2 regions of the Trichocoleus sp. ST-U2 genome follow, and region 1 is predicted to be linked to the other one. Evidence: riboswitches for the same ligand, from Rfam matches in the RefSeq annotation. Region 1 holds a riboswitch; the other holds the start of a gene.
What was found. Region 1 has a riboswitch for cyclic di-AMP ahead of ntrB (nitrate ABC transporter permease). Riboswitches for the same ligand answer to the same signal wherever they lie in the genome.
Positions count from the first base shown of each region.

Region 2: it holds a riboswitch for cyclic di-AMP, as region 1 does, so the genes downstream of both, NC996_RS20465 (glycosyltransferase family 1 protein) here and ntrB (nitrate ABC transporter permease) in region 1, are expected to answer to the same signal.

Region 1 covers NZ_JAMPJY010000062.1:2,980-18,253, reverse strand. The annotation lists gene NC996_RS25715 (ATP-binding protein) at 1-1,469, shown strand, start outside; gene NC996_RS25710 (response regulator) at 1,956-3,119, shown strand; gene NC996_RS25705 (cyanophycinase) at 3,520-4,344, shown strand; gene NC996_RS25700 (CsbD family protein) at 4,494-4,682, shown strand; gene NC996_RS25695 (acetate--CoA ligase family protein) at 4,965-6,896, shown strand; gene NC996_RS25690 (pentapeptide repeat-containing protein) at 7,433-8,695, opposite strand; gene NC996_RS25685 (hypothetical protein) at 9,047-9,349, shown strand; gene NC996_RS25680 (ATP-binding protein) at 9,366-10,643, opposite strand; gene NC996_RS25675 (DUF1830 domain-containing protein) at 10,812-11,093, opposite strand; cyclic di-AMP (ydaO/yuaA leader) riboswitch at 11,355-11,576, shown strand; gene ntrB (nitrate ABC transporter permease) at 11,681-12,535, shown strand; gene NC996_RS25665 (ABC transporter substrate-binding protein) at 12,755-14,161, shown strand; gene NC996_RS25660 (nitrate ABC transporter ATP-binding protein) at 14,276-15,115, shown strand; gene NC996_RS25655 (universal stress protein) at 15,251-15,274, shown strand, end outside.
Region 2 covers NZ_JAMPJY010000035.1:42,521-57,794, reverse strand. The annotation lists gene NC996_RS20485 (SWIM zinc finger family protein) at 1-162, opposite strand, end outside; gene NC996_RS20480 (DEAD/DEAH box helicase) at 231-3,422, opposite strand; gene NC996_RS20475 (hypothetical protein) at 3,588-3,941, shown strand; gene NC996_RS20470 (polyribonucleotide nucleotidyltransferase) at 4,278-6,434, shown strand; cyclic di-AMP (ydaO/yuaA leader) riboswitch at 7,080-7,270, shown strand; gene NC996_RS20465 (glycosyltransferase family 1 protein) at 7,434-8,711, shown strand; gene NC996_RS20460 (hypothetical protein) at 9,074-9,295, shown strand; gene NC996_RS20455 (pentapeptide repeat-containing protein) at 9,410-9,817, opposite strand; gene tpiA (triose-phosphate isomerase) at 10,153-10,884, shown strand; gene folP (dihydropteroate synthase) at 10,939-11,892, shown strand; gene NC996_RS20440 (stomatin-like protein) at 12,004-12,816, opposite strand; gene NC996_RS20435 (alpha/beta hydrolase) at 12,977-14,779, opposite strand; gene NC996_RS20430 (polysaccharide biosynthesis tyrosine autokinase) at 14,971-15,274, opposite strand, start outside.

The DNA of each region.
Region 1 (15,274 bases):
ATTATTCTAAACATTCCCAGGCAGTGTCGGCATTTCGCCATCCGGCAATTGGTCAACTGGGCATTTTTCCCATTCCCGCCGCCAATGGCAAGATTATTGGCGTCTTGACGCTGGAATCTCGCACTCATCAGAGACTTCAGGACGCTCCCCAACAGGATATACTCCTGGTCGCTTGTCGCACGCTGGGCGTTGCCATTGAAAGGGCACAGGCGCAAGAACACCTGCGCGAAATTAATCAGAATTTAGAACGGGCTTCCCAAATGAAGTCTGAGTTTCTGGCTGCCATGTCCCACGAACTGCGGACACCCCTCAACAGCATTTTAGGGTTTTCGGACTTGTTGCTGCGGCAAATTGCCGGTTCCTTGAACGAACGCCAGATTAAATACGTGCGGGTGATGGAAGAAAGCGGTCAACACCTGTTGCAGTTGATTAATGACATTCTGGATCTCTCCAAAATAGAAGCCGGAAAGGCAGAACTCGAACTCCAGCCAGTTTCCATCCTGGATCTTTGCAGGCAGTGTTTGCAAATGATTCAACCCCGTGCGGATAAAAAGCGACTTGCCTTAACCCTAGAAATAGACTATCGGCTGGGGCAGGCATCTTTAGATGAACGCCGTGTCCGCCAGATATTAATTAATTTGCTCTCCAACGCTGTCAAGTTTACCCCAGATCGCGGGCAAATTAAATTGAGTGGACGACTGGCTTATGGCACCCAGTTGATTGGGGAATTTCGACCGGATCGCAGCCCGGTGAATCCTAGCACGCCTTTCTTGTGCCTTGAAGTCAAAGACTCAGGTATCGGGATTTCTAGAGATAAGTGGCATTTGCTGTTTCGCCCTTTCCAGCAGGTGGATGCTTCCTTAACGCGGCAACATGAAGGAACTGGGTTAGGTTTGGCGCTGACGAAGCGACTGGCGGAACTCCACGGCGGCACCGTCTCTCTGGAATCGGTGGAAAATCAGGGGAGTACGTTTCGCGTCTGGTTGCCGGTAACGGAAATGAGTCAGACGTTGACAGAGGCAGCGAACCCAGTGCCAAGCCAACAGCAGTCATCATTACTCAAAGGTGGTGTATCTTCTGGGAATGCCAAGCGAGTTTTGGTGGTGGAAGATCAAGCTTTCAATCAGGCATTGATTTCTGATGTACTTGAGTTAGAAGGGTATGCAGTTGAGTTAATTTATAACGGTCGCACGATGATGGAAGCGTTGCAATCGCCCTTTGTGACGCCTAAATCGCTGCCGCACTTGATTGTCATGGATATCCAACTACCGGGGGTGGATGGGTTTGAAATTATCCGTCAGCTCAAAGCCAATCGCTTGTGGAAGTCGGTGCCAGTAATTGCAGTAACGGCAATGGCAATGGCGGGCGATCGCGATCGCTGTTTGGCTGCTGGGGCAAATGGTTACATCAGTAAGCCAATAGATATCGATCTCCTCACGACTACCGTCCGCTCTTTTATGCAGGATTAGAACCCCAAAGAATCCATGAGGGGCAAGGATACCCTGCTCCTATACCCTATTTGAATCTGCAAATTGAGAGGTGTGGCAGCCCTCTAGGTCTATGGGGTGGGGTTAAACCTTGCTGCATTCAATCGAGAATTGTTATCACCAAAGGGCTATCTATCTTTGGGAGAAAGATCATCTCTTGATCGGTTTGTTTTTCGATCTACCAGATGGTTAATTGTCTTTACCGAAGTCCTGTGTTTCAATAATGTTAAAGTTCTCTCAGTTACCGGCGACCTCGGAGGAGTTAGATTTCCATCTATCTACCTACCTGTACTGAAAGAAAACTTGTCAAGCTTAGGAATCGTCAGGGGCATCTAGTTAGAATTACTGGTTCAGCGAACAACTGTTTTAAGTAGTTACACTGAAGGAAAATCATAGGCGCGAGTGTAATGGTGGCTAACAGAAGTAGTTTTCCATAACAGCGCCACTTGCACTTATATTGTCAGTCCCATGACAAAGCCCTTGCCGCGCATTCTGTTAGTTGATGATGAACCCAATAATTTATTGCTGCTAGAAGAGTTGTTGTATTCACAAGGATATGAAACTCTAATAGCTTCATCAGGCGTTCAAGCACTGGAAGTTGTCAAAGATTTTCAGCCAGATTTGATTTTACTGGATGTGATGATGCCGGATCTGGGAGGCTTTGAAGTTTGTCGCCGGTTGCGGGAGGATGCAAAGCTACAAACGGTGCCGGTGATTTTTTTGACGGCTTTGGATGATGAAGAATCCAAGCTTCGGGGGTTGGAAATATTAGGTGATGACTACTTCACCAAGCCGATTAAAACTACTCTCCTTTTGAAAAAGATTGCAAATACTCTGCGTTTGATCGAGATGCGATCGCAGCATTCCGGGCAACAAATGCAGGAAAAAATTAAAGAAAAAACGAAGCGTCAACTATCAGCGGCATGGCGAATCAATGAATATCTCTCAGAGAAGTTTCGGCTATTTGTGCCGGATCAATTCTTGAGACGCATTGCACCCGAAGGGGTAGAGTCAATTCAACTGGGAAATGCCAGGGAAGAAGAATTGACGATTTTGTTTTGCGATATTCGGGAATTTACCGCGATCGCTGAAACTCAAACAGCCAGCGACACCTTTGAGTGGCTGAACGCTTTCTTTACCCAGATGAATCAAGAGATCGCCATCAATTATGGATTTATTGATAAATTCCTGGGAGATGCGCTGATGGCGGTGTTTGACCGCACGGGAAACCACGGACAGGATGCCTTAAGTGCGGCGGTGGCGATGGTAGACAGCTTAAATCGGTTTAATCGCGATCGCCAACAATACAACCTGGAGCAGCCGGTGAACATTGGTATCGGCATTCATACAGGCGTTGCCATGATTGGGACAGTGGGTTCAGACCGGCGCATGGACTCTACTGTAATCGGCGATGTCGTGAATACTGCCGCCCGTCTAGAAGAATTGACAAAGCTTTACGGCTGTCACATCCTTGCCAGTGATGCCGTTATTGCCCAGATGAGACAACCGGAGTTATTCAAGTGTCGGTTGATTGACCGGGTGATCCCTCGCGGTAAGCAGCAAGCAGTTGACCTCTACGAAGTCTTGGGTACGCAAACTCAACTGTTCCATCAAGCAAAGCTACTTTATTAATTCATCTGAATTAATGCAGCTAGCTGATGGTGCAATATAAAGCTTATCCGGAACACAGCAATAGTGTGTGCCAAAGCGTCTCATTTATGCATCTGAGAATTGCTGCTATAGGATCTGGATAACAGCCGCAAGATTTAATGAATTGTAAGCTATATAGTTTTGCAGCCTTACAAGCTTAATTTATGCTCAGCGATCAAAAACTTCAAAATAGACTTATGTATTTTAAATTACAGATTTGCTGCAAGTTATATCCCTAGAAAGAAGCTGCGGCAAACGGTATGCAGTTATTTTAGTTATTCAGGACAGCCAATCTGAGACATAAAAAATTTCCTGGGAGTCTTCTATATCTCCTGGGTATTTTTATGCACAAAACAACCATTAATACCTGGACATAAAATCAATGGAAGCTCAAGAAAACGTACCAGCGAATAAACCTAGCGGGCAGTTGGTGATCATCGGGGGTGCAGAAGACAAGGAGGGAGACTGCACAATCCTCCGAGAGTTTGTTCGCCGCGCCGGGGGTACTAAAGCTCGAATTGTCGTCATGACCGTGGCGACAGAGCTGCCCAGAGAAGTGGGAGAGAACTATATCAGAGTGTTTGAGCGGCTGGGAGCCGAAGACGTTCGTATCGTTGATACTGTTGAGCGGGAAGATGCAACTTCAGCCACTTACTTGGAGGCAATTGAGAAAGCCACTGGTGTATTTTTTACCGGCGGAGATCAGGCTCGCATCACCAGCATTCTGAAGGGTACCCAGATCGATGAGGCGATTCACAGACGGTACGCTGAAGGAATCGTGGTGGGAGGCACCAGTGCGGGAGCTGCCATGATGCCAGATGTCATGATCGTTGAAGGCGACTCTGAGACAAATCCACGGGTTGAAGTGGTAGAGATGGGTCCCGGTATGGGCTTCTTGCCAGGAGTGGTCATCGATCAACATTTCTTACAGCGTGGGCGTCTGGGACGGTTAATTTCTGCCTTGGCACAGCAGCCTGCTGTCTTAGGATTTGGGATTGACGAGAATACAGCGATCGCAGTCAGCGATAACAAGTTTGAAGTAATCGGGGAAGGAGCTGTCACGATTGTCGATGAGTCAGAGCTTACCCATAGCAACATCGGTGACATTTTGAAGGATGAGCCTTTGGCAGTTTGCGGAGCCAAGCTTCATATCCTTCCACACGGATACAAATTTGATCTGAAAACTCGCAAGCCAATTCTTGATTAATTGAAAGTAGGGTGGGCACTTTCCATCCTACTTTTTAAATGCTACCTGTGCCTTTAAAATCTAACTGCCGAGGGATGTCTTTTTCACCCTTAAGCTTCTTATACTGGGAGTAGTATAATAAATTACATATCCTTGTAAAGGAGCTAAAAATGAGCGTAGAAGATAGAGCCAGAGCGGTTGCTAAAAACATAGAAGGCAAGGTGCAAGAGGGGCTTGGTCATGTAACCGGCGACCAAAAAGACCAAGCAGAAGGTCAGATGAAGCAGGATGAAGCTGCTGCTATGCATCTAAAAGAAGACCTCAAAGATAAAGCAAAAGAAATTGTAGATCGAGCTTAGGTTTTGTATCAAATTTTCAAGGGGGGAACTCCACAAATCTGAAAACCCATTTTCTTAAAGAAAATGGGTTTTTAAAGTGTTTTATTAAAGAAATTTAAGCGATTTGGGTAATGGCGATCGCAAATGGTAGAAAGGCAACGAACCATTCACCATTAAATCCAATAAAAAAGAATTGACTTGACTCTGCCCTTTGATAGCTGAAAAGGTTATGCAATCGAATTAGGCTCAAGTAAGCGAGTCGCCAAGTTAATAAAAAGGGTGTTTAAAAACGGGAGATACTCAATGAGCAGAGAGATAATGACCGATGCAGTCCGTGTCAATGCGAGAAAAACGGATGCATTCGATATCTTTAACTTCAAGCATTACATGGGGCCAAACCCGTATTTGCAGACGGGGGCGCTAATATTCGATTTCGCCCTAACTGAGTCCGCGCAACCTCCGGCAATTAGCGATTATGTATCGATTATTGGCGATCGCTACCCCCACCTGCGTGATGAAACCTACGAATCTCATGCCCAACTGTTCGCTCGAACCGTGTCAGAAGTGGGAAAACTGGACATGGGGCTGCACCTCAAGCACTGGAGTATCAAGCAACTTCCCGCTTGCACGAAGATTGCCGTAGAATCACTTCATGCACGCACTAGTCGGGCAGTCGTTTACAGTGTTTGGGATTGGTTTGAAGCGATCGCTCAAGGCAAAGATTTTCGGATTGACGATCAGTTCAAGGCAATGCAGGATCAGTTCCGCTACTCCGTCTACGGCGGGCCGACAGTCTATGCACTGTGGCGTACAGCTTATGAAAAAGGAATTCCCGTTTTTTATCTGTGGGACGAAGGACTGGTTCAATATGGCTATGGAAGAAAGCAGATTCGCGGGATAGCAACGACTTTTGACTGCGATAGCCATCTGGATTCGGACTTTACCACTCGCAAAGATGACTGCAAAGCTTTCTTAGGTACCTTGGGATTCCCCGTTCCCAAAGGTGACATCGTCGCTTCACTGGAAGACGCTCGCGCAGCCGCTAGAGAGATTGGCTATCCCGTCGCTGTGAAGCCGGTAGTGGGCCACAAAGGAATTGGGGTAACGGCTGATGTGCAAGATTCAGAAGAACTGAAATATGCCTTTAGCAGGGCAGTCAATGCGATTCCTAAAGAGCAGCCAGTCCGGATCATCGTCGAAAAAAGCTACAAAGGGTCAGATTTTCGGATGCTTTGCGTCAATGGTAGATTCGTCGCCGCGACGGAACGCCGCGCCGCATCAGTCGTGGGTGATGGACACTCTACGATTGCGGAATTGATCGAGCAGGAAAATCGGAAGCCAGACAGGATAGATACACCAACGTCGCCAATGGGCAAGATCCAGTGCGATGAAGCGATGGAAATGTACTTAGAAGAACAGGGATTAGGTCTGGATAGCGTGATTGAAAGCGATCGCACCGTCTATCTTCGCAAAGTTGCCAACCTATCGGCTGGCGGCTTGAGCATCGATAAGACTAGCACTGTTCATCCGGACAACATTATCCTGGCGCAAGATATCGCCCAGCATTTCCGCCTGACTTGCCTCGGTATTGATGTCATCGCCCAAGATTTGGATAAATCTTGGAAGGATGGTGAGTTTGGCATCATCGAAATCAACGCCGCCCCCGGCATCTATATGCATCTTAGACCCGCCGTTGGTGACAGCGTCGATGTGCCTTCCCATATTCTGGAAACCTTCTTTGACTCCGCCGAAAAAGCCAGAATACCTTTCATCACCTTCAACCGGATCTCAGTTCAAGAACTTCAAGAAGTCATTGACGATATCCTGATGCAACACCCCGACTGGACAATTGGCGCAGTTTGTCGGGATGGAGTTTTCGTCAATCGTTCCCAGAAAAACTTGAACAAAGATTACAACAGTAACGTTCAAAACCTGCTCCGGAATCCCCAGCTCGATCTGCTGATTGTCGAGTACACAGAAGACGTACTAGAGGCAGATGGGATGTTCTACTACGGGAGCAATCTTGTAATCTTGGATAATCCTACGGAAACCGAGATGATGCTGGCGAGAGACATTCTCCACGACTCTACTGTCGTGATTAAGGAAGGAGACACTATCTCCATCCGCTCTCATGGCTTGCTTGAACAGTACCAGCTTGGCTCAGCCGAACCTTTTTCGCGGGTTTATCTCAAAGAAATTCCGAAAATCTCACCTGAGTTTGAAGTGAGACACTAAACCTTTTGTACAAGTCTCTGGAAGACACAAGCGGGCAGATCTGTAGCCAAACCTCTCTCCGTATCGGAGAGGGGTTTGAAGATAGTTCCCCTTGCCTGTCGCTTTCTAAGGGGCGATTCTGGCTAGGTCTAAGACTGCTTCGAGCAAAATAAGTCCCTTGAGTTCGCATCTTGCACCGGACGGTTGAAAGCGCACCAGCAAGCACGCAAGCGAAACTTGCCAAGAGCAGGTTACAGAACCTTTAATGTTCGCTTAGTTCGCGCTTTTCTGGGCGGGAATGTTTGTCTGGATGCCAAAGTTGCTAATCTAGTACCGTTGCTCAAAAAAACGGCTGAATAATCAGATGGAAAATATTGATTGGATGAATGTTACGGCAGGCGGGATGGCGATCGCAATTTTTATAGGCGGGTTGACCATGATGTTCACGGATCTTTGGACTCGCAAGAAAAAATAATGGATATCGTCTCCGGGTGAATACTCCGATTATTTATTCGCCCCTCTATTCATCGCACATCCATCGCACATCGCTTTAAGCTTCATCGCGCCTCTATTTCTAAGTTAAAGAAATTTTCTTGCGGAACGTTGGCTTCTGTCAGGTCGGCACCCTTGAGCATCGCCCGACTCAAATCCACATCCGTCAAGTCTGCCCCACTTAGGTTGGCGCCCCTTAAATCCGTTCGCGTTAAGTCTACCCCCCTCAAGTCGGCTTCACTTAAGTTCACCTGCTTCAAGCTAGCTCCCGTCAAGTCTACTCCTCTCAAGTCGGCTCTACTTAGATTGGCTCCCTTCAAGTCGGCTCGCGTTAAGTCTACTCCTCTTAGATCCGCCTCGCTGAAGTTCACCAGCCTCAAAATGGCTCCCGTAAAGTCCGCCCCTCGTAAGTCGGCTCCGCTCAAGTTGGCATCATCCAGGTCAGCTTTCCTCAAGTTAGCTTTGCTTAAGTCTACCCCTCTCAAGTTTGCTCCTCGTAACTTTGCCCCTCGCAGATTGGTCGCCCTTAAGTCGGCTCCGCTCAGATTGACTCCGCTCAAATTAACCCCAGGCAGGCATACACCCGCAGCAATCAAGTAAGCTCCAGCTTCACTGGGGTCAAACTCGTAGGGAAATTGAGTCTCTTGCGTGTAGACAGCTTTTTCTAGAATGGTTCCCCTCAGCTTGGCTTTACTCAAATCGGTTCCAACCAGATTGGCACCCGCCAAGTTAACGTTCTCCAAATTTGCGCCGACCAGATTTGCTCTCATCAAATTTGCTGCTTTCAGGTCGGCTGACTTTAAATAAACTCCACTGAGATCGACTTCACTCAGGTTGACGCCGATGAGTAAAGTGCCAGAGGCAATCAAGTAAGCCCCCGCTTCCTGAAGGTTAAAGTCTGGAGGGAATCGAGTCTCTTGATTGTAGACAGCCTTTTGTAGGATAGCCCCCTTTAGCTCGGCTGCGCTCAAGTCCACTCCTACCAGGTTCGCTCCAGCCAAGTTAGCATTTTCCAGATTAGTTCCAACCAGATTCGCCTTTTTCAAGTTGGCTCCGCTCAAGTTGGCTGCTGTTAAATCTGCTCCAATCAGGGTGGTTCCACTCAGGTCTGCTTTCGTCAAGTCTGCCTCGCTCAGATTTGCTAAATTGAGACAGGCTCCACTTAGATTTGACCCATTCAGGTTTGCCTCTGTTAGGTCTGCTTCTATGAGATCTGCATAACTGAGGTTCGCCTCGCTGAGGTTTACCCTTCTTAGGTCTGCTCCCCTCAGCTCCTTCCCTTTAAGAAAAGCTCCCCTGAGTTCAGTTTCTTTCAAGTCTACAATCACGGCGTATGCCCCCTGGGTTTGTGCCCCCTTAGGTATTGGCTATTCAAGTCAGCTCGAATAGGTTTTTCCCCGCTCGGATTTTCTGGAAATGTTTTTAATTGTTTTTTCAGCACTTTAAAAATAACCGCTTTCAACTCTTAAGTTATTATTCCCAGTGCTAAGCAGCTGATTACTAATCATACGCGAAGTACAACTTTTCACTCGCCTGCCGATCGAAGATAGATGAGCAGCCACCGAGCGATCGCGGCATACGCTAGCAAAGAGATCGCATGGTAAAGTTTACGAGCGATCGCAACACTCAGTTTTCTGCTTGTCAAATCCCTCCTCTTTCCATTCACCTAGCGATCAATCGTGACTCCACCCCTTCGAGAGTTTCAGGTGGTTAGTTCTGGCTGGCTGACCAATCTTTGCGTCTGGCTTGGGTTGAAGTGGATGCACCCCCAACAGCAGCCAGTGTTTCGCTCTATTGACTCTCCAAGGCTGCACCTACGCTCCCGCACGGGCACTTACTCAAAAATTTTGGAAAGTCTTGCAGGTCGTCTGCTTGACCCTAAACTAGCAGTTGTTTCCCAAAAACAGGCTTCATCGCTATTTGATCCGAGTTTAGAGTTCAAATCCCAGACTGTTCTAAGGAGTCTGGGGTTTCATCTTTAAAAATTAGTTGAAAGTGCTATACCTGGGTTGTTGAAGGCGTCACGATTTCCTCAGAAGTATTCACTGCTAACGGTAAAATGACAGTGAAGGTGGAGCCAATGCCTACTTGTGAAACTAGCTCTATTCTTCCTTGTAATAATTTTACCAACCGCGAGACAATCGCTAATCCTAAACCTGTACTTTCCGGAAGGAAAGACTTTTCTTGGGGAATAGAGCGAAAGTAGGGTTCAAATATACGAGCTTGGTCTTCTGGAGGAACGCCGATTCCCGTATCGCTGATAGCGATCGCCCACTCTTTATCTGATAGCGTTTGGCACCTTAATTTAATCGTTCCAGAGTCGGTGTAACGAATCGCGTTACTAAAGAGATTAGTAATAATTTGCTGTAGTCTCAGCGGATCTGTCAGCACCCGATCGGGGGCGCATGTGGGGTGTAGTCCTTCTCGAAGAGCAGCACAGCTATCGGCGCTAGCTGAATCGTAATCAACGATTATCTGTAGCTCCTTGGAATCCGCCAAAGGTTCTACCATTTCCAGGATATTCTGAATTAAAGAGCGTACATCTGTTACAGATGGCTGCAATTTCATTTTCCCCGCTTCATAGCGAGAGATTTCCAACGCATCGTTGATTAATCGAAGTAGCTGTCGTCCATTTCGTAGCACTTTCTCAATGTGTTCTAGATTCGGAAGGTTATCACTCTCCTCCTGCTTCCGTTGTTGTTGGCGCAAAAATAAATCTGAGTAGCCAATAATGGAAGTAAGGGGAGTTTTCAATTCGTGGGCTAGATGAGAAAGGTTATCTTTATTCGCCCGAAGCAAACGAGTTAATTCTTGATTGGTCAATTTTAACTGACTTTGCAGCTGTTGGAGTTCGTGCAATCGCTCATCCATGTAGCTTTTAAAACATTGAGCGATCGCTTCATCCACTACTGTATCAATCAGACGAATGACTCGGATTATCTCAATCGGTGATGAGTCTAGCAACTCTCCCTCTAAGGTGGAAACGATTGTCTCCCGTAAAATTCGGTATTCACGGACAATTTCTACTGGATCGTAACCTTGTTCAGCCCGAAGTATACCATGTTCTAAACTTGCATCTACTAACGACTGAACATCACTGTCTTGAAACTTAGAAAGTACAGTCGCTAATGCCTTGAGGACACGGGGGAGGCTGTCGCGCAAACCCTTGTAAGATAATTCTGCTGCGGTCTCAATTCGACTATCAGCACGGACAGCTTCAATCCATTTCTCTACAATCGTGGCAGATTTATCGATCAGTAATTGACTAAAATCCATCATTTTTTGGCGCTATTGACTCGTTTACAAATGCTCTCCATAGACTAAGATTAGCTTGGGGAGTAGCTAATTTGTTTGTCCTTCTTGTTTTCGCGCCCAAGTGCTTCGCCTATAAGCTCTTAAAATGTTTTTAATCAAAAGCCACCCTAAGGTTTAAAAACTTCATTTTCAGGCGCTCATTTCTTCATGTACGCGGAGATTAGCGCAGGAAATTACTTCTATTAAAGCTAAGTTTTCAGTAAAAATTCTTGTTGGGTTAGTATGTATTTCTAGTTGGGAGTCTGGTAAGGCTTTAAACAATAAACGTTGACCAGGGAAAACAATCCGTTCAAAGTTTAAGTCTTGAGTATTATCAACTCTAACAATTTGAATCTTATTTGTGCAATTTGTATAAAAACAAAGTATTTGTTCGGAAGGTTCAGAAACCAAAGAGGAGAATACTGACATCATATTGGGTGCCTTGAACGAACGATAAAATTGGCTGATTAACAAGATAGATAATATAAACTTCGACTGCTTCAAGCGGCTTCTACCTAAAGATGGGGTTGAAGGAAGGCAAGATGTAGTAGAGAATACAAACATCACTAGAATGCCTCAAAAAGTTCGTAAACTATTGTGAATTTGATGGAGAAGCGATCTCGATCTCTAGAAAGCTATGTCTTCGGAAAGGTGGACTGTCTTAAAAAGGCGTGCTAAGCTTATCGGTTAATCCGAGTAAGTCAGCCTAATTCAGCGTCTTAGCAAGCGATCGCTCTGTATAAGCGCTGGAACGGAGGAACCAATTAATGGGGCGTATCTCTGCCAGGAGTAAGGCAAAAGGTGTAAGGCGGAATAAAAAACTGTTTATTCATCCTTCATCCCTTATCCCTTAGAGAAGAGCATCTCTCAGCTCTAGCCCGTCAGCTAACTTCGTAGGCATTGAGAGGAGACTGAAGAGTCAGCATTTTTCATTTTTTGAAATGTTCTGAACTTGTCAGTGTCCCGGCTGGTACTGCTCTACTTTTTGTACCTGAAGAGTGACTCTGAGGAGCTTCATAATGATATTGCAGCTGAATTTGTCTGCGATTGCAGTTGCTGGACAGGTAGCCTGGAAACGGGCAAAACCCGTTCTGATTCGGGATGTCGTCGTCCTCCCCGCCCTTGGTTTTTTAGGAATTATCGTTCTGTGGTGGATTGTTGCGCTTTTCAAGCATGAATTAATACCCACCCCACCAGAGGCGTTCGTCAAGAATTTAGACTACATTATGAACCCCTTTTACCGACGGGGTCCTGGCGATCTAGGGATTGGTTGGTTACTACTGGCAAGCCTTCGACGAGTATTGCTGGGATTTTTGTTAGGTGCAGTTGTTGCCATTCCCATTGGATTTTTGATTGGGATGTCCAAGCAAGCAATGATGGCACTCAATCCCATAATTCAGATTTTCAAGCCAGTATCGCCCCTAGCTTGGTTGCCCATTGCTTTAGCAATTTTTAACCTAGCAGATCCGTCAGCAATTTTTGTTATCTTCATTACTTCTTTGTGGCCCACCATTATTAACACTGCTCTCGGTGTTTCTAGCGTTTCCAAAGATTACCTCGATGTGGCAAGGGTTCTAGAAATGCCCCGCTGGCGACGAATTACCAAGATTATTTGGCCTGCGAGTTTGCCTTATGTCTTCACTGGTTTACGGATTAGTTTGGGGATTGCATGGCTGGTCATTGTCGCTGTAGAAATGCTCACAGGCGGCATCGGGATTGGGTTCTTTGTGTGGGATGAATGGAGTCGCTTAAACCTAAGCTCAGTATTTTTGGCAGTGGTAGTGATTGGATTGACAGGACTACTGCTGGACTATGCCTTAAGCAAAGTTGAAGCTTTGGTTACTCACCGTCGCCCTAGGGCAACCTCTGTCTAATAATTTTCTGTAAACCTCTGTTGAGTAGGGATGATTCTGCTCTAACAGAAATCGCTAGTGTGAGCGAGACTCACGGGCGTCGTGGTAACGCTGACCGCTCAAACGAGTGGGTTGCGAGACGTAGTACCTACGGCGTCAATTTTTTCAGAGAACTCATGAGCAGTAATCGCTCAAACCTAGTGGCTTGAGCTGAGTGGAAATGGATCGCAAGGACGAATTATGAGTGACACCACAAACTGGACGCGACGAAAATTTCTGGAGGGTATGGGTGCCACAGCAGCAGGAATGGCACTATCATCTTGTGCGATTAGCGGCGATCGCTCAGCGAAAGGACTCACTGAAGAATCCGCATCCATCAAACAAGTCGTAGAGCCAGGCTCGTTAGAAAAACCCGATCTGATTGTTGGCTACGTGCCGGTGAATGATTGTGCGCCGTTTGCGATCGCTTGGAAAAAAGGATTTTTCCGCAAGTACGGTCTCAACGTCCAACTTAACCGGGAAGCTAGCTGGGCAACCTCTCGTGACGGCGTAATTTTTGGTCGCACTGATGCCGCCCCCGTAGTCTCCGGTGCCGTCACCAACGCCAGAATCGGTGCTGAAGGCGCACGCCACGCCCCTCTCTGCGCCGCCATGACCATTCACCGACACGGCAACGCCATGACGATGAACCGGAAAATGTGGGAAGCAGGTTTGCGTCCCTGGCGGGAGTATAACGGCGATTTAGAAGCCTTTGGAAAGGACTTCCGCAGCTACTTTGACAAGCAGCCGCGAGAACAACGAGTTTGGGCAGTTGTACTCAGTTCTGCCATTTACGAATACTTCGTCCGCTACTTATCCGCCGCCGCCGGAGTCGATCCCCTCAAAGAGTTTCGCGTCATCATCGTTCCCCCACCGCAAATGGTGACGAACGTGCGGATAGGGGCGATGCAAGCCTACATGGTGGCAGAACCTTGGAATACCCGCGCAATTACCGGAAATGAAGGCGTTGGTTTTACCTTCGCTCAAGGCAAAGAAATTTGGTTGGGACACCCAGATCGGCTACTGGGTGTGATGGAATCTTTCATCCAAAAAAATCCCAAAACTTATCGTTCCCTCGTCAAAGCGATGATTGAAGCTTGCCAGTATTGCAGCAAGGTTGAAAACCGCGAAGAAGTGGCAACACTCATTTCCGCGCGTTCCTTTACGGGTGCCAAACCCAAATTTACTCGTCCCGCAATTATTGGCGACTACAATTATGGCGGTTTTGATGATAAAGCTCGGATTGCGAAAGCCGAAGACACTACAATTTTCTTCGATATCCCTGACAACATCCCCAAACTTCCAGGAGAACATTCAACCTTTCTCTGGCAATCTGAAAGTCTCTGGTTAATGACTCAAGCGGCTCGTTGGGGACAAATCAAAGAATTTCCTAAGAATGCAGAAGCACTTGCCAAACAAGCCTGGAGAACCGATCTTTATCGAGAAATTGCCGCGGAAATGGGCATTGAGTGTCCCCAGGAAGATTACAAAGTTGAACCACCGCAAGTATTCATTGATAAGAAAGGTTTTGACCCCAGCGATCCAGTTGGATATATCAATGGGTTTGAGATTCGGGCAAACCGTCCCGCTCGTTTCTTCTTATCTTAATTAGTTGCACTTGTTACTGTTCAAACGGCTCGGCTGAGTTTTACTTTTTGGCAAAAGCCAGCCTCGTTCATACCCTTAAAATTCTCAAGAGTTCGTCCCCAGAAGGAGCATGATATGACTAAATCCACCTCATTCTCAACGGATGCCAATAATCAAAGTGTCAACCGCACTGGATTTCTGGAAATAGAAAATCTTTGCAAGTCTTATCCCACAGCAGATGGAGGTGAATTTGTTGTTCTGGATGGCATTAATCTTAGTGTGAGTGAAGATGAATTTATTTGCGTGATTGGTCACTCTGGCTGCGGCAAATCAACGCTTCTCAAAATGGTTGCCGGGTTAGAAAAACCGACTTCCGGCTCAGTGCAATTAGAAGGTAAAGAAATTCGTAAACCTGGTGCCGAGCGCATGATGGTGTTCCAGCACTATTCACTGCTGCCTTGGTTGACGGTGAAAGAAAATATCCGTCTGGCGGTCGATGAAGTGCTAAAAAATGCCTCTCGTGCTGAAAAAATTAGCATTGTGAACGAACACCTGGCAATGGTGAATTTAACAGCGGCTGCTGACAAATATCCCGATGAAATTTCTGGCGGCATGAAACAACGGGTGGGGATTGCTCGTGCCCTCGCAATTCGCCCCAAAATGTTGTTAATGGATGAACCTTTTGGGGCACTCGACGCCTTAACGAGAGGCAAATTACAGCAGCAGGTACTGCATATTTGGGAACATCAGCGGCAAGCAGTGATGATGATTACCCATGATGTAGATGAAGCGCTGTATATGTCTGACCGAATTATACTGATGACCAACGGCCCCCACGCGAAAATTGGGGAAATTTTGGACGTGCCTTTTAAGCATCCACGCGATCGCCAAGCCCTCCGCAACTCCCGCGAGTATTTTGAATTGCGTAACCACGCTTTGAACTTCCTCGATGAATATTTCAATCAAGACGAGTAGACGAGCCATTGGTCAACTGTTTATCAAAGAAAAAACAACTGAACTGGAAACACGCTCTATTGCGTTTCTAACCCATTAAAACCCTTACTTAAGTTCTTGCAAAGCTAGCCTAATTACTTCAGGAGGTTTGAGTTTGTGAATATTAAGTCAATGTTAGCC
Region 2 (15,274 bases), on a different contig from region 1:
TTTTGCTAACACCTTTGGACCTTTAAATTCAATGCCGAGAACATTTCCCTGCATTGCATAATTTCGTGCCCTTTCCAATCGCTTTTTGAAGCGGGACTTCTCTAATAGATCGATCCATTCTTGTACCCACCATTCGCGGCTTTGAATTTCGTAATTGTTCATATTATGGCTTATTTGTTATTCGTCATTTCTCTAGAAATCTAACTAACGACTGATGACTAAGGACTTGCTCATTCATCATCAATTACAGCAGTCCGATCCAGCAGTAATAAATTGCGGAGTTGGTCAGTATTCAGTTCCGTAATCCACTGTTCACCGGCACCCACCACTTGCTCTGCCAGTGCTTTTTTACTTTCAATCATTTCATTAATTCTTTCTTCCAGGGTGCCGGTACAGGTGAATTTATGTACCTGTACATTCCGAGTTTGACCAATCCGAAAAACCCGATCCGTCGCCTGATTTTCGACGGCTGGGTTCCACCAACGGTCGAAATGAAACACATGATTTGCCCGTGTTAAATTGAGACCCGTTCCACCAGCTTTTAAAGAAAGAATAAAGATTCTGGGGCCTTCTGGATCGTTCTGGAATCGGTCAATCATTTCCTCCCGTTGTTGTTTGCGGGTACCTCCATACAAAAATAGGGTTTCCCCACCTAGATGTTTCTCCAAATAAGGTTGGAGAAGTTTTCCCCACTCGGCAAATTGAGTAAAAATTAAAGCGCGATCGCCTTCTAATAAAGCTTCCTCCAACATTTCTTCTAAACGCTGAAGTTTGCCAGAGCGACGCTGTGCTACCAGTTCTTTTTCCTTTAAAAATTGGGCGGGGTGGTTGCAGATTTGCTTTAACTTTATCAACAAAGCTAAAATGATTCCCTTTCGTTGCACGCCCTCACTGGCTTCAATTTCAACTAGCGATTCTTCCACCAATTTTTGATAGAGTGCAGCTTGTTCGGCAGAAAGTCCGCAGAATACAGTCATTTCCTGCTTGTCGGGCAAATCTTGAATGATATTGCGATCGCTTTTCAGGCGTCGCAGGATAAAAGGACTAACAAGCGATCGCAATGTCTGCAACGAAGCCATATCTCCATATTTTTCAATCGGCAAGGCAAACCGGCGTTGAAAGAAATCCCGCGTTCCCAAATACCCCGGATTGAGAAAATCTAAAATTGACCAGAGTTCTGCCAAGCGATTTTCCACCGGAGTTCCTGTTAGGGCAATCCGAAAACCTGCTTTTAACTGACGCACTGCTTGCGATTGCTTCGCCTGGGGATTCTTAATATTTTGAGCTTCATCTAGCACCACACCCCGCCAAGAAACACTTTGAAGGTCTTTGGCATCCCGAAACGCCAGTGAATAACTGGTAATGACCAAGTCTTTGCCCTTAACGGCTTTTGCCAGCGCTTTCCCTTTCGGTCGTTTATCCCCGTGATGGACGACAACTTTCAGCGTGGGGCCAAATTTCTTAACTTCTCGTTCCCAGTTCCCCAAAACTGAAGTCGGGCAAACTAATAGCGTCGGTGCTTCTAATTTCTCTCCTTCTTGTAAATTCAGCAGAAAGGCGATGCATTGAATTGTTTTTCCCAATCCCATATCGTCTGCGAGGCAAGCTCCCAAACCCCAGCGTTCGAGGAAGGAGAGCCAGCCAACGCCCCGCGCTTGATAAGGTCGCAACTGCCCCTGGAAATTGGCAGGCGGCGCGATCGCTTCCACCGCCTGATTATTGGTTAAAGTTGTTAGCAACTGCTGAAGCGGCCCTGCTGCCTCAAAGCTAACCACCGGAAGTTTTTCGATTACTTTGGTATCGCCGGTACTCAGCCGCAGAGCATCTTCTAAGGAAAGCGCCATCTGGTCTTTGGGCGTTGCTAGCAGCAACTGAGCGGCTTTCACATCGGAGGGTTGCAGGGCAATCCACTCCCCATTCACTTGCACCAGCGGACTTTGCAGAGCGATTAGACGGTCAAATTCTTGTTTAGAAATCGTGCGATCGCCAATTGCTAATTCCCACTCAAAAGACAGCCAGCTTTGCAATCCCGACTGACCTTTGCCCGGTGTGGTGCTAGAGCGAATTTTCAGCCCCAAATGCCTATTTTCTCCCTCCGCAGGCATCAGACTGGACGGCATCACGACTCCCAATCCACTGTCTTTCAGTCGCCATGCACCCGCCTTGATAAATTCGTACACCTGTACGGGTGTCAAGCGACAAAACTGCGGGCGACGGTCATGCAAGCTGGCTTCAATGGGCGGATAAAGTCGGGCAGCCAGACCTAAGCCGCTTAGAAAAGTCTCCTGATGATGCTCAATCGTGCGACCTTTGAAGACCAAACGCTCTAAGGGATGGTTCCAGATAGTTTCTGCATTCACCAAAAATTCTGGGTCGCCCGTTGCCTGGAGAAAGTATTCTAAACTCCAATTCTCATCACCTGTATCAGGTGGTTGGAGAAGGAAACAGGTGCGAAATCGGTTTTGTTGGTATTGGCGGGTTCTCAATTCCCCGCTAGCGAACACCGGGGCGAGTAAATGATCTCGTACTGGCGATGTCCAAGTCTGAAAGGCTGCTTCCAAGCGTCCAATTGCCGCCGGTTCTGTTTTGAGGGTATTGGATGCGGTAGAAAGGGCTTGCAACCACTCCTGCACTATCGGTTCTACTGCGGGTAAGGCAGAATTCCCAGCACTCGAACGCACTTGTGCGTCGATCGCACTGCCTAAGAATCTTAAGAGTAATTCCTTGGGTTCTTCTGGTTCTAGTTGTTCTTTAGGTTTTTCTTTACCACTAACCTCCGAGTGTTGATAAGTGCGGCAGGCAGAGGGCATGAGCTGGGTAAACTTTTCCAAACGCGCTTGATCTAACCCACTATCAAGTAGAGGTTGCCAAGCGGCGACGACAGTACCATCCAACTGCCGATGTAGGGTTGGTAAAAACTTAGATCGCACCAGAAGATCCAAGATCCATCGGCTAACCTGTGCCCAAAAGCGTAAATCTCCCCCTACATAAGCATCAGATGTTTTAAAAGAACCAAGGGGCAGCGCTTGCAAAAATTGTATTGCTTCGAGAGGATCGAGACACAGCCCTTCAACTTGCCAGAGGTGTAAGGATAAGGTTGAAGCATCCGCACCGTCTGAAAGCATTTTGGTGGATAGCAGTGGGCAAACTGGATCTCCTGCCTCTATTTGGGTGGGCAAAGCGATCGCTTTCTTGTGCCATTTCTCATTAGCCCGACTTTTCGCATGGCTGCGCGATTCACCAAAGAGACTACGCGATCGCAAAAAAGCGATTAATTCTACCTGCGTCATCGCCATCGGATGGGATGCCACTGTATCGGGTTGAGAAGACATCGCAGGCGTCATGGGTCGCCAAATTTCTCCCCAAACAAATAGATAACCACCCTGAGGTTGAATGAGCCAACTACCGTGTAAAATTGCCATGTTTAAAAGCTTTTTTTGTGAGAATTAACTCAATTTATTAACGTTTATTAGAGCAGAAATTAGCAATTAGATAATTCGATGCTTTTTCCTTAGCTAAATTAAAGGCATCACTTTTTACAAGTTTTACTTAAAAATTAAAATTTATTTACTTTTTTAACGACCTTCTTGCCAAATGGGATTAAAGCCGAACTCGACCAGATGTTTCCTTCTGAGCAAGATGCAGTCAGAGAATTACTGAATCTGATTATTATTGAGGGTCAAACTTATCGCAAAAGTAAACCTCTATCCAAAGTAGAATTTGCTGCCTACTGGATGACCCACGATGCTTTTGTTGCCACCGACAACCACACTAAATCCATCAACGCCGATGAAAATCTTGGGAGCTTTACTATCTCAAGCCCAACTTTCCCGGACGGTGCAGCTACATCTGCAATGCTGGATTTATTGTACAACCTGCTTGACCGGGGTCAAGGCATGAGTAGGTTGATGGAGATCAATGCTAGAAATAGCTGCCGTTAAGGGTTACACGGCGATGATGTTCAATTTTGTCTTGGCAATTAACACGCCTTCTATCCGATTGTGACAATCTTTAATATTTGAGAGAATCGGGCGGATTCTGAGCGCTGCACATTTATTTGATGGACTATCTCAGGGACGAGTAGGAGACGTCCTAAAGATGTACCGCTCTTTGCGCTAATTTATCAGCCGTCAGTTGTTATCTTCGATCCTCTGCGCCCTTACTCCTCTGTCCGTCCTCGTCTCCGGAATGCCGTCATCTACACTAAAGGCACCACCAGTACCTAAGTGCTACGATTGCGAAAGATAAAGAAAAATGATAGAAGGACAAAGTACCGCATGGTAGAGCTAGACAAGTCAATATCCTTTGATGGACGGGATATTCGACTGAAGGTGGGTTTGCTTGCCCCTCAAGCTGGGGGTTCAGTTTTAATTCAGTCAGGAGACACCGCAGTTTTAGTCACGGCGACTCGCTCCGGAGGCCGAGAAGGCATTGATTTCCTGCCGTTAATGGTAGATTACGAAGAAAGGCTTTATGCAGCCGGTCGGATTCCCGGTGGTTTCTTGCGACGAGAAGGGCGTCCCCCCGAAAAAGTAACGCTCACGGGTCGTTTGATTGACCGTCCCCTGCGTCCATTATTTCCTTCCTGGCTGAGAGATGACATTCAGGTAGTAGCAACCACGCTGTCGATGGATGAGCAGGTACCGCCGGATGTTCTGGCGGTAACAGGTGCTTCAATTGCGGTGCTTTTAGCACAGATTCCCTTCCAAGGACCGATGGCAGCGGTGCGGGTTGGTTTGGTGGGGGATGATTTTATTATCAATCCTACCTACGCCGAGATTGAGGCGGGGGATTTGGATCTGGTGGTGGCAGGCTCTCCAGATGGCGTGATTATGGTCGAAGCTGGAGCGAATCAGCTGCCAGAACAGGATGTCATTGAGGCGATTGATTTCGGCTATGAGGCGGTGCGCGACTTGATTGAGGCGCAGCGAGAACTCATGGCAGCACTGGGGATTGAATTGGTTCAAGAAATCCAGCCGGAAGTCGATTCGACCCTAGAGAATTTTATTCGCGATCGCGCGACTGCCCAAATCAAAGAAGTCCTCTCCAAATTTGAACTCGACAAAAATAGCCGCGATGCTCTTTTAGATCAGATCAAAGAGACACAAATCCTGGCAGCGATCGCAGAATTAGCTGAAGACGACCCCATTCGAGTTGCTTCTGCGGCTAACTCTAAAGCAGTGAGTAACGTCTTTAAAGACATCACCAAGAAGCTGATGCGCCGTCAGATTGTCGAAGACAGCGTCCGGGTAGATGGTCGCAAGCTTGATGAAGTGCGCCCTGTCTCTTGTCGCGTGGGTCTGTTGCCCAATCGGGTTCATGGTAGCGGTTTGTTTAACCGAGGACTGACCCAGGTGTTATCTGTTTGTACTCTCGGCACCCCAGGCGATGCCCAGGATCTCGCAGATGACCTGCATCCAGAAGATGAAAAGCGCTATTTACATCACTATAATTTTCCGCCCTTTTCTGTTGGGGAAACCAAGCCGATGCGGGCACCCGGTCGTCGGGAAATTGGTCACGGGGCACTAGCCGCACGGGCAATAGTGCCAGTGTTACCGCCGAAGGAAGACTTCCCCTACGTGATTCGGGTGGTGTCTGAAGTTCTTTCTTCTAATGGTTCCACATCGATGGGTTCGGTGTGTGGTTCCACCCTGGCTTTGATGGATGCTGGCGTGCCCATTGCGAAGCCGGTGAGTGGCGCAGCAATGGGACTGATTAAAGAAGGCGAGGAAGTTCGCATTCTGACTGATATTCAGGGCATTGAAGATTTCTTAGGTGACATGGACTTTAAGGTGGCAGGTACCGATACTGGTATCACTGCCTTGCAAATGGACATGAAGATCAGCGGACTGCCTCTGGATATCATTGCCAAAGCCGTCGAGCAAGCAAAGGGCGCTAGGCTGCACATTTTAGAGAAAATGCTGGCAACCATTGACCAGCCCCGCACCGAGATGTCACCTTATGCACCTCGCTTGCTAACGCTCAAGATTGAGCCAGAACTCATTGGCATGGTCATCGGGCCTGGAGGCAAGATGATTAAGAGCATCACTGAAGAAACGGGTGCCAAAATCGACATTGAGGATGATGGCACGATCACGATTTCAGCAGTAGATGGCGAGAAGGCGAAGAAAGCCCGCAACATCATCCAAGGGATGACGCGGAGGCTGAATGAGGGTGATGTATACGCTGGTCGCGTAACCCGGATTATTCCAATTGGGGCGTTTGTGGAAGTGCTTCCCGGAAAAGAAGGGATGATCCACATTTCTCAACTTGCTGATTACCGAGTCGGTCGCGTCGAAGATGAAGTGGCTGTCGGGGATGAAGTCATTGTCAAGGTACGGGAAATTGATAGCAAAGGTCGGATTAATCTGACGCGCTTGGGGATTCACCCAGATGAAGCGGCAGCTGCTCGTGAAGCGGCAGCAAGTCGTTAAAAAAAAGCACTTAGCGATTAGCGATTAGCGGTTAGCAATTAGGAATTGAAATTGCTAACCGCTAATCGCTAAACCGAGCTTTTTTCCTCAACAACTACTATTCCATTCGGTTATTAAATCTAATCTAATTATCCCGTAGCTATAGCAATCCTATTTGAGTTGCAAGCTAGGAGTTCAGATTCCTGACTTCTTCGATAAGTCGAATATCTCGCGTTTGAAAATGATTTAGCACCGAGCTATAAAAACTATAATTAGATGAATCATAGCAACAGTAAAGAGTTGTTTCTAGTAGTCTTTAACTCTTAGTTATGAGTTGGTTGATATTGAACGAATGACTGAAGGTTAAAGATGTAGAAAGCTTTTATTAATAACGAGTTGCATTTCTTGCCGTGTAGGTTAATGCCGTGCGCGAACGTTCGCTAACAAAAGTTAGCTGATGGTTTTTTTACTTAGCCCAATGTACTCTATCGACCCCATCCGCCCACATCAAATGCTTGACTCGTAAGTCTGACGATTGGAGGGTAAGTATAGATATCATTATCGTATATTAAAAAACATCTATCTTAAGGTAGGTTGACGATTTTTAAATTGTAGTGTTAAGGTTGCAGTCAGTCTACATAAGTCAGCCTAATCCAGTATCTCACTTTAAAAAACGTACCTTATCTAATTAAGGTGAAGCTGGAGCGGAGGAACCAAATTTTGGGGCTTATCGATGAGAGATTAAAAATTAAAAATAGTAATCCTAATTTTTAATTTTGCATTCTTAATTTCTCAGAGAGGGACATCTCTCAGTCCTCGCCCGTCAGCTAACTCCGTCGGCATTGAGAGGAGACTGAAGAGTCAGCAATTTTGTAGAATTTGCGCGATCTCATCAGTGTCCTTGGCTGGTATCTGTTCGCTTCGTTGTACCTGCCCTCGACTATGAATAGAGGCACATTTCGTGCTTCAACTGCTGGCGTAGGAGAGCAGGTGCGCTAGCTATGAGGAGAAAATCAACCGATGTTACTGACTGAAAAAAATCGTATCGCCTTAATTTCAGTAGATGGCGATCCAGCGGTAGAAATTGGGCAAGAAGAAGCTGGAGGTCAAAATGTCTATGTGCGTCAAGTAGGATTAGCACTCGCTGAGCAAGGCTGGCAGGTGGATATGTTCACTCGCCGCAGCACTCCGGAGCAACTGGATGTCGTTCAGCATACGCCTAACTGCCAGACAATCCGATTAGCCGCTGGGCCAGCCCAATTCATGAGTCGGGATCGACTCTTCTGCTATTTACCAGAGTTTGTTGAACAATTCCAGGCATTTCAGCAGCGTGAAGGTTGGCAATATACCCTGGTGCATACCAATTATTGGTTGTCATCTTGGGTGGGAATGGAACTGAAAAAGCACCAACCTTTGATACAGGTACATACTTATCACTCGCTGGGGGCGGTAAAGTATCGTACAGTTTCCGAAATTCCAGCGATCGCTTCCACACGGCTAGCAGTTGAAAAAGCGTGTTTGGAAACAGTGGATCGAGTGATTGCTACCAGTCCGCAAGAAGAAGATCAAATGCGATCGCTTGTTTCCACTCAGGGACAGATTGAAATGATTCCCTGCGGTACAGATATCGTTAAATTTGGTTCCATTCAGCGCCAAGAAGCACGCCAACAGCTAGGAATTGCCAGCGACGCCAAAGTAGTGCTGTATGTGGGTCGTTTCGATCGGCGCAAGGGAATTGAAACTTTAGTCCGAGCTGTAGCAAAATCAAGCTTACGCAAGTCTTGCGACCTAAAGCTCCTCATCGCAGGCGGAAGTCGTCCGGGACAGAGTGACGGCATTGAACGCGATCGCATTGAGAAAATCGTAGCTGAAGAAGGCATTGGCGATCTCACTTGCTTCCCCGGTCGTGTGGAAGATAACGATTTGCCTCTCTACTACTCAGCTGCCGATGTGTGTGTTGTCCCCAGTCATTACGAACCCTTCGGTTTAGTTGCCATTGAAGCAATGGCTAACCGGACGCCGGTAATTGCAAGTAATGTAGGCGGCTTGCAGTTTACCGTAGTGCCAGAGGTAACGGGTTTACTGGTACCTCCCAAAGATGAAGTCGCCTTTGGACAGGCGATTGACCGCATCCTAGCCGATCCCGATTGGCGAGACCAATTAGGCCAAATGGGTCGCCAACGGGTAGAAATTGCCTTTAGCTGGAATAGCGTGGCATTACGACTCAGCCATCTGTACACCAAATTACTGTGCCAAGCTGCTGTTGAATCTGCGAGCAAACCGCAGCTAGTCGCTTGAGATTTTTTCCCCTGAAAAGTGCTGAGTCCTTTGGGATGGGATTTTCATCCCGATAGCGAGCAAGAAAAGGCACTAGAAAAGAGTTTCCATCCAACGTTGTGAGCTTTCAGTGTATAAGCGTTTCTTGCAATAAAAACAATCAATCTTCTTTGTTCCTTGCCAGGAGGAAATGAGACTCCCTCTTCGTTTCCGAAAGTTAGGACAGGTTCTCAATATTTTTGCAAGAACTCTATTCCCCAACCCTAGACAAATTCATTCCAAATCGATGGATTGTCCGTAAAAGCGGGATATCCATCTAATCATTTGAGAGCAATTCAAGTAGTAAGAAAACGGCAAATTACCAAATTAGGAGAGTTGAAATCATGCTGAATATCGGAGATAGCGTACTACATAAGAAAACCGGACGCTCAGGCAAGGTTTTTGGCTATGGCTATCAGATGGTTAATAGCACTTACTTGCCAACACTGATCGTCAGAGTAGTTGAAGCTGCAAGTTTAAACCAGAAAAGTTTTGTAGAAGATTTGTCTTCATCATGGATTTCGGAGCAAGAAGCTTCTCGGCTTTCGGCAAAGGCTGCACGCTAGAGCCTAGCCTGATTGTATCTGTGCTTTATGCGTAGGCGATCGCTCAAAACAAAACTCGGTCAGTTACTGACCGAGTTTTGTATTTTTGTCAAATATTTAGTTTTGAAAAACCCACTAATCCCATTTAACGTTATTCGGCAAAATCGCGTTGTCGAGAGCCGCATCCTTCAAGTTAGCATTTATCAAGTTAGCCTCTCTCAAATTGGCACTACTTAAGTCTGCTTGCTGGAGATCGGCGCTATTAGCAAATACACCTGTTAAATTAGCTTTTTCCAGATTAGCCTGCGTTAGATCGGCACCTTCTAAGTTGGCATTCGCTAGGTTAGCTCCCTGCAAGTTTGCCCCTCTCAAATCAGCCCCAGTGAGATGGGCACTTACAAGATTGGCTCCTTTCAAGTCGCAGTTCTGACATTGCTTAGTTTCGATTAATCGTCTGACATGAGCGGGATTTTCGGCTCGGACGGGAGCAACTAAGCCTAAGGGAAGCAGAATCGCTGCGGCTGCTAAAAATTTTAGTTTCATATTTACTCCAATAATTTAAGTTTTTTATTTACGTTCTGGTATAATTTTAACCCTATGTTTTTTTGAGGAACATCCTACGATAGGGGGGAATCTTTTGGGTAAATACCCACCTAAAGTAATAAAAAGATTTTTGAAGTGAGTCGCGGCTAAGAGCAGCATCCGCAGGAGCGAGTGTTGGCGTGCAAGGATTGCGGGGTGAAATTATCGCGTCGCTTGACATTTGCGCTTTTAGCGACCAGAAAGTGTAAATGCGATCGCCTTTAAAGCAGGGGTTCCCCCGCCGTACTAAACTGGAGGTTACAGTTTTTAGCATTCTGAACTTGACTGAGTTAGCTGTGCGGAAAATAGTTATTGCCGGTAATTGGAAAATGTACAAAACTCAGACCGAGAGTCTGGAGTTTTTGCAAGGATTCATGTCTCACCTAGAAGAAACCCCAGACGAGCGGGAAGTAGTCCTAGCGGCTCCTTTCACTGCTTTAAGCATCATGTCTAAAAATCTGCACGGTAGCCGCGTGCAGCTGGGTGCCCAAAACATCCACTGGGAAGAAATGGGAGCCTACACAGGTGAAATTGCCGGACCCATGCTGACAGAAATTGGGGTGCGTTTCGTAATTGTGGGTCATAGCGAACGGCGTCAATACTTTGGCGAAACCGATGAAACTGTGAACCTACGGCTGAAAGCAGCGCAACGCTACGGTTTAACGCCCATTCTCTGCGTCGGCGAAACCAAGCAACAACGCGATGCAGGTGAAACAGAATCCCTGATTTCTACCCAACTGAAAAAAGGCTTGGTTGACGTTGACCAGGAAAACCTGGTTATTGCCTACGAACCTATTTGGGCAATTGGTACTGGCGACACCTGCGAGTCAAAAGAAGCAAATCGGGTGATTGGCTTGATTCGCACTCAATTGACAAATCCAAATGTCTCGATTCAGTACGGTGGCTCGGTCAAGCCCAATAATATTGATGAAATCATGGCGCAGCCAGAAATCGATGGGGCTTTGGTCGGGGGAGCCAGTCTGGAGGCTGCCAGTTTTGCCCGAATTGTCAACTTTCAAAAAGGATAAGGATGTTAGCGAAGCGGCGCTTTCTTCGCCGGATGACGGATGAATCAATCCAAAATCCAAAATAGCTTGACCCTGCGGGGTCAAACTTTTGACTGGGGACAGCGCACTTATTTAATGGGTGTGTTGAATGTGACGCCTGATAGTTTTAGTGACGGCGGAGACTTTAACACGCTAGGAGACGCCTTGGCTCAGGCTAAGCATCTTGTGGCAGCCGGAGCCAATATCCTCGATGTGGGGGGACAATCAACCCGCCCCGGAGCCGCCCAAATCTCTCTGGAAGAGGAATTGGATCGGGTGCTACCAGTGGTGCAGGCGCTCCGAAAGGGTGCAGAAGGAAGGATCGAGGATGACTCCGATTCTTCGGTGGGCGTCATAGAATCTGCTCAGCACAGCAATCCCTTATCCAACCCTCCGGGATACATCCCTCCTCCTTCTGAGGTTCCGATTTCCGTGGATACAACGCGGGCATCTGTGGCACAGGCAGCAGTTGCGGCGGGGGCTGATATCGTCAATGATATTTCCGGCGGTACTTTCGACCCGGAGATGTTTGCTGTGGTGGCAGAGTTGGGAGTCCCCATTGTGTTGATGCACATCCGAGGGACGCCAGCTACCATGCAGCAGATGACGAATTATCAGGACTTGATGGGGGAAATCTCCGAGTTTTTGTCAAGTCAAATTGAGCAAGCGATCGCATCTGGCATCGCTCGCTCAAAAATTATCATCGATCCCGGCATTGGCTTTGCCAAAACTTACGAGCAAAGTTTGGAAATTCTGCAACGCCTGCCGATGTTGCATTCTTTAGGTGTTCCTTTGTTAGTGGGACCATCCCGGAAAAGTTTTATCGGGCGGATTTTAAATCAACCCGATCCCAAAGCCAGAGTGTGGGGAACGGCGGCGGCTTGTTGCGGAGCGATCGCGGGAGGTGCTGATATCCTCCGAATTCATGATGTCCAACCCATGCATGATGTCTGTCGCGTTGCGGATGCCATTTTCAGAAAACAGAAATAGAAAAGCTAAGAGCGATCGCTGTCTTGAAATGCCTTAAAAAGTGATGTTTTTAATTTCAAATCAGCTCGACTCTTAAAACTCTTTTCATTTTTGTTTTTTACCTTTTACCTTCTAAGTTCCCGATCCATTGCCATTAGAGCCATTAGGAGGTTCAGGAGTAGACATTAAATCAGTCATGGCTTCTGATAAAGCTTTCGGGTCCATAAATACCACTTTGGAGTTAGGACTCGCACTCAATTTCTGATTGGCATCGACATATCTTTGAGCAACGAGAAACTGCAATACTTCTCTACTTAAAGGTTGTGACTGCAAAGCTTGGCTCAGAATTTCTATCGACTTCACAGTTCCCTCCGCTTCCAAGATGGAAGCGCGTTTCTTACTTTCGGCTGCTCGTTCCAACTCCAGAGACTCCAAGACAGTTTTTGCGGGCGTAATGTCTCGTACCTCGACGCGAGTCACCTTAACTCCCCACGCAGCCGTCGCTTCATCCAACTGCTGTAACAAAGTCTGATTAATTTCGGTTCTGGAAGAATAAGTTTGCTCCAGTTCCATTTGACCAATCGCAGAGCGAAGCGTCGTCAAAACTAAGTTTTCGATTGCTTGCTCAATATCTTCAACGGCGTAGTAGGCTTTTTCCAAATCCAGAATCTGCCAGTACACCACTGCATCAACTTTCAGCGAAACGTTGTCTTTGGTAATTGCCTGTTGAGGGTCAATATTCAAAAACTTCTCGCGGCTGGTTTCCTCCACCACAATTGAGTCAACAAAGGGAACGATAAAGTTGAGACCGGGCGCGAGTCTTCGATTGTACTGACCCAAGCGCTCTACTAAAGCTTGATTTCCTTCGTTGATAATTTTCACAGAACCCACTGTATAGCCGATAATCACTAAGGCGAGGGGGGCAAGAATCGTGATGGGGTCCATAATGCGCTCTCTCCTGAAGAGGCTACTGTCAAAAGTAGCGATTAGCTTAATGCTAACTTTTAATTAGTCACAGCTTGACTTTGATTAAATCAGGATTTTTATCCAAAACTCGGAGCCTTGCCTTAGTTTTGAGAAACATTTCATTGGGATGCCCGCCTTTCTAGGGCAGTGGTGGCAAAGCCAGCCACGAAGTAACGCTTGGGGGTAGTTGCGTATTCAGGCGCAGCGCCAGTTCTGGGGTAGAGAGAGATTGGGCGTAGGCGGGTGTTAAAAAGGGTTCGTAAGTTGAGGCGGCTGGAGTCAGCTGTTTGACAAATGCCAAGGTGACGCCTTTAAGCAACTGACGCAGGGGAGCCGCTACTTCACCAGTGCGTTCGTTGACGAGGGTTGTTTGAGTGAGCTGTTCGCCTTGGCTACCAGGAGCAAAATCGCTAATGCTTAAGTGAGTTCCGCCAATTGCTGTGAGGAGATATTTCGGGCTGGGTAGTTGGGTAAAAGGTCGTAGTTGATGGTTCAGCGATGGAGTGAGGGGATCGCTGGTGCCAGTCAAGATTAAGGTAGGAGTGCTAACTTTGCCAAGACCTTTTTTGCCAAATAAGTCTCCCACGACGGGGTTCAGCGCGATCGCTTGCGCCACGCGCCGATCCCGCAAGCTCAAACGTTGGTCGGGCAGATCCGCTGCTGCACACTGCAACCAATCGCCCCCCGATTTTCCTAGAGGATTGCGATTTTTGCAGAATTGTCGTAACTCATCTAGATTCAGTTCGCCTCCCGCCAACGCTAAAGCCGTGTAGCCGCCCAAGGAATGACCAATCACGCTCACTTTCTCGGTATTCAGCTTCCCCTGAAGGGAACCTGGTAGCTGGTTTAGCCGAGCTAGCTCATCAAGCAAAAAGCTAATATCTTTGGGCATGGCGACAAATTCGGACGCCGGTAACAAGGGCACCAAACCGGGCACTCCTACCGAGTTACTACCAAAATGCCCCCCAAAGATTCGGTTGGCATTGCTGCCTGGATGCTCGATGGCGGCGACGGTGATGCCATGAGACGCTAGGTGACGGGCTACATAAGCCAGGAAGGAGCGATCGGCTCCAAAGCCGTGGGAGAGAACCACGAGGGGATTTTGAGAATTTTGGTAAGGGGGCTTCTCGTTTGTGTTTGCCCAGTAAAGATCGACGACGATCTTGCGATCGCTGGTGTATGTCCCCAGAATCGGCTCTTGGCGTCGCCAGTCGTGAAAAGTCAGAGTCTGCTGCTGTACTGTTTCGGAACCCGCTTGGGCGGGGTTAAAGGCAGGACGAAATTTTCCTTTGGTGACGGTCAGTTCCCGCTCCAGTAGAGGGCCTAAAGCTCCGCTTTGCCAGTAGGGGGCGTTGAATTCTAGGGCGATCGCGATCGCTGAAGAGGCGTCTATGGTAATTGTGTCGGCTGGATAGGACTGCAAAAAGCTGATAACGCTTAAGCCGTTGGCTTGCCGCAAGGCTAGAGTTAGACCTGCTTGCAGTTGTTCTACCGTACTATTCGGGAGCGCCAATCCCAGCTTCTTGATTAATTCTTCTCCAACGGGCGATCGCAACACGTCTTTCACCACTTTGTCTCCCAAATTCGGATCTAGGTGCAAGCGACGGTTGAGGATGTCTCGAAATTCTGAGCTGAGCAATGCCTTGTAAGGCTTGAGACTTGCAGGAACTTCCCCCGTTTTGGCAAAATCCTCTAAATCTTCGATCGCGACCGATTGCTGAAACGGTCCCAAGCGCAGCGTTACCCGTTCTGCTGCTAAGACGGGTGCCCCAATTGACAAAATTGCGATCGCGTTGCTTAAAGAAGTTAGCGTAACGCCCCATAAGAAGCTTTGAGCAAGTAAGCGCGTCCGCCTGGTTGCTAAAAATGGCGGCCTTTGCGTTCTTGGAAGCGACTTTCGGAAACCCTTGTCCCGAAACCAGTTCAGCTTTAACTTCATCATTTCCATTCACCCCGTTTGAGTGCAGCAGCGCCGTAATGTAGAAGCAATTCGATTGTGGTTGTTCCCATTCTTAAAAAGCTCTGCACTTGTGCGATCGCTTTTATAGAAACTGGATAGTCAGTGCTGTTAGCACAGCAAAGCCAAGCATGGACTCAGCGAACATAAGAATACGCCCCTGCCCCGAAGCTCGCTTAATTGCGACTATAGGTGCGGCTATAGGAAGGATACGCGGGAGAAGTATACCCTTTAATGCCATTGGCGACGATACCCAAGACTGTGCCACCGGAGATTTTTAGTCCATCTAATGCTTTCATCAGCATGGAACGGTCTGTTTGATCGATCCCCACAACTAAAATAGTGCCATCTGTATTCGCTGCCAAGATGTTGCTGTCTGCTAAACCAACTAGGGGTGGTGAGTCGTAGATCACTAAGTCGAAACGGGCTTGAAATTGCTCGATCAGATACTGCATTTTATCTGACGAAAGCAGTTTGATC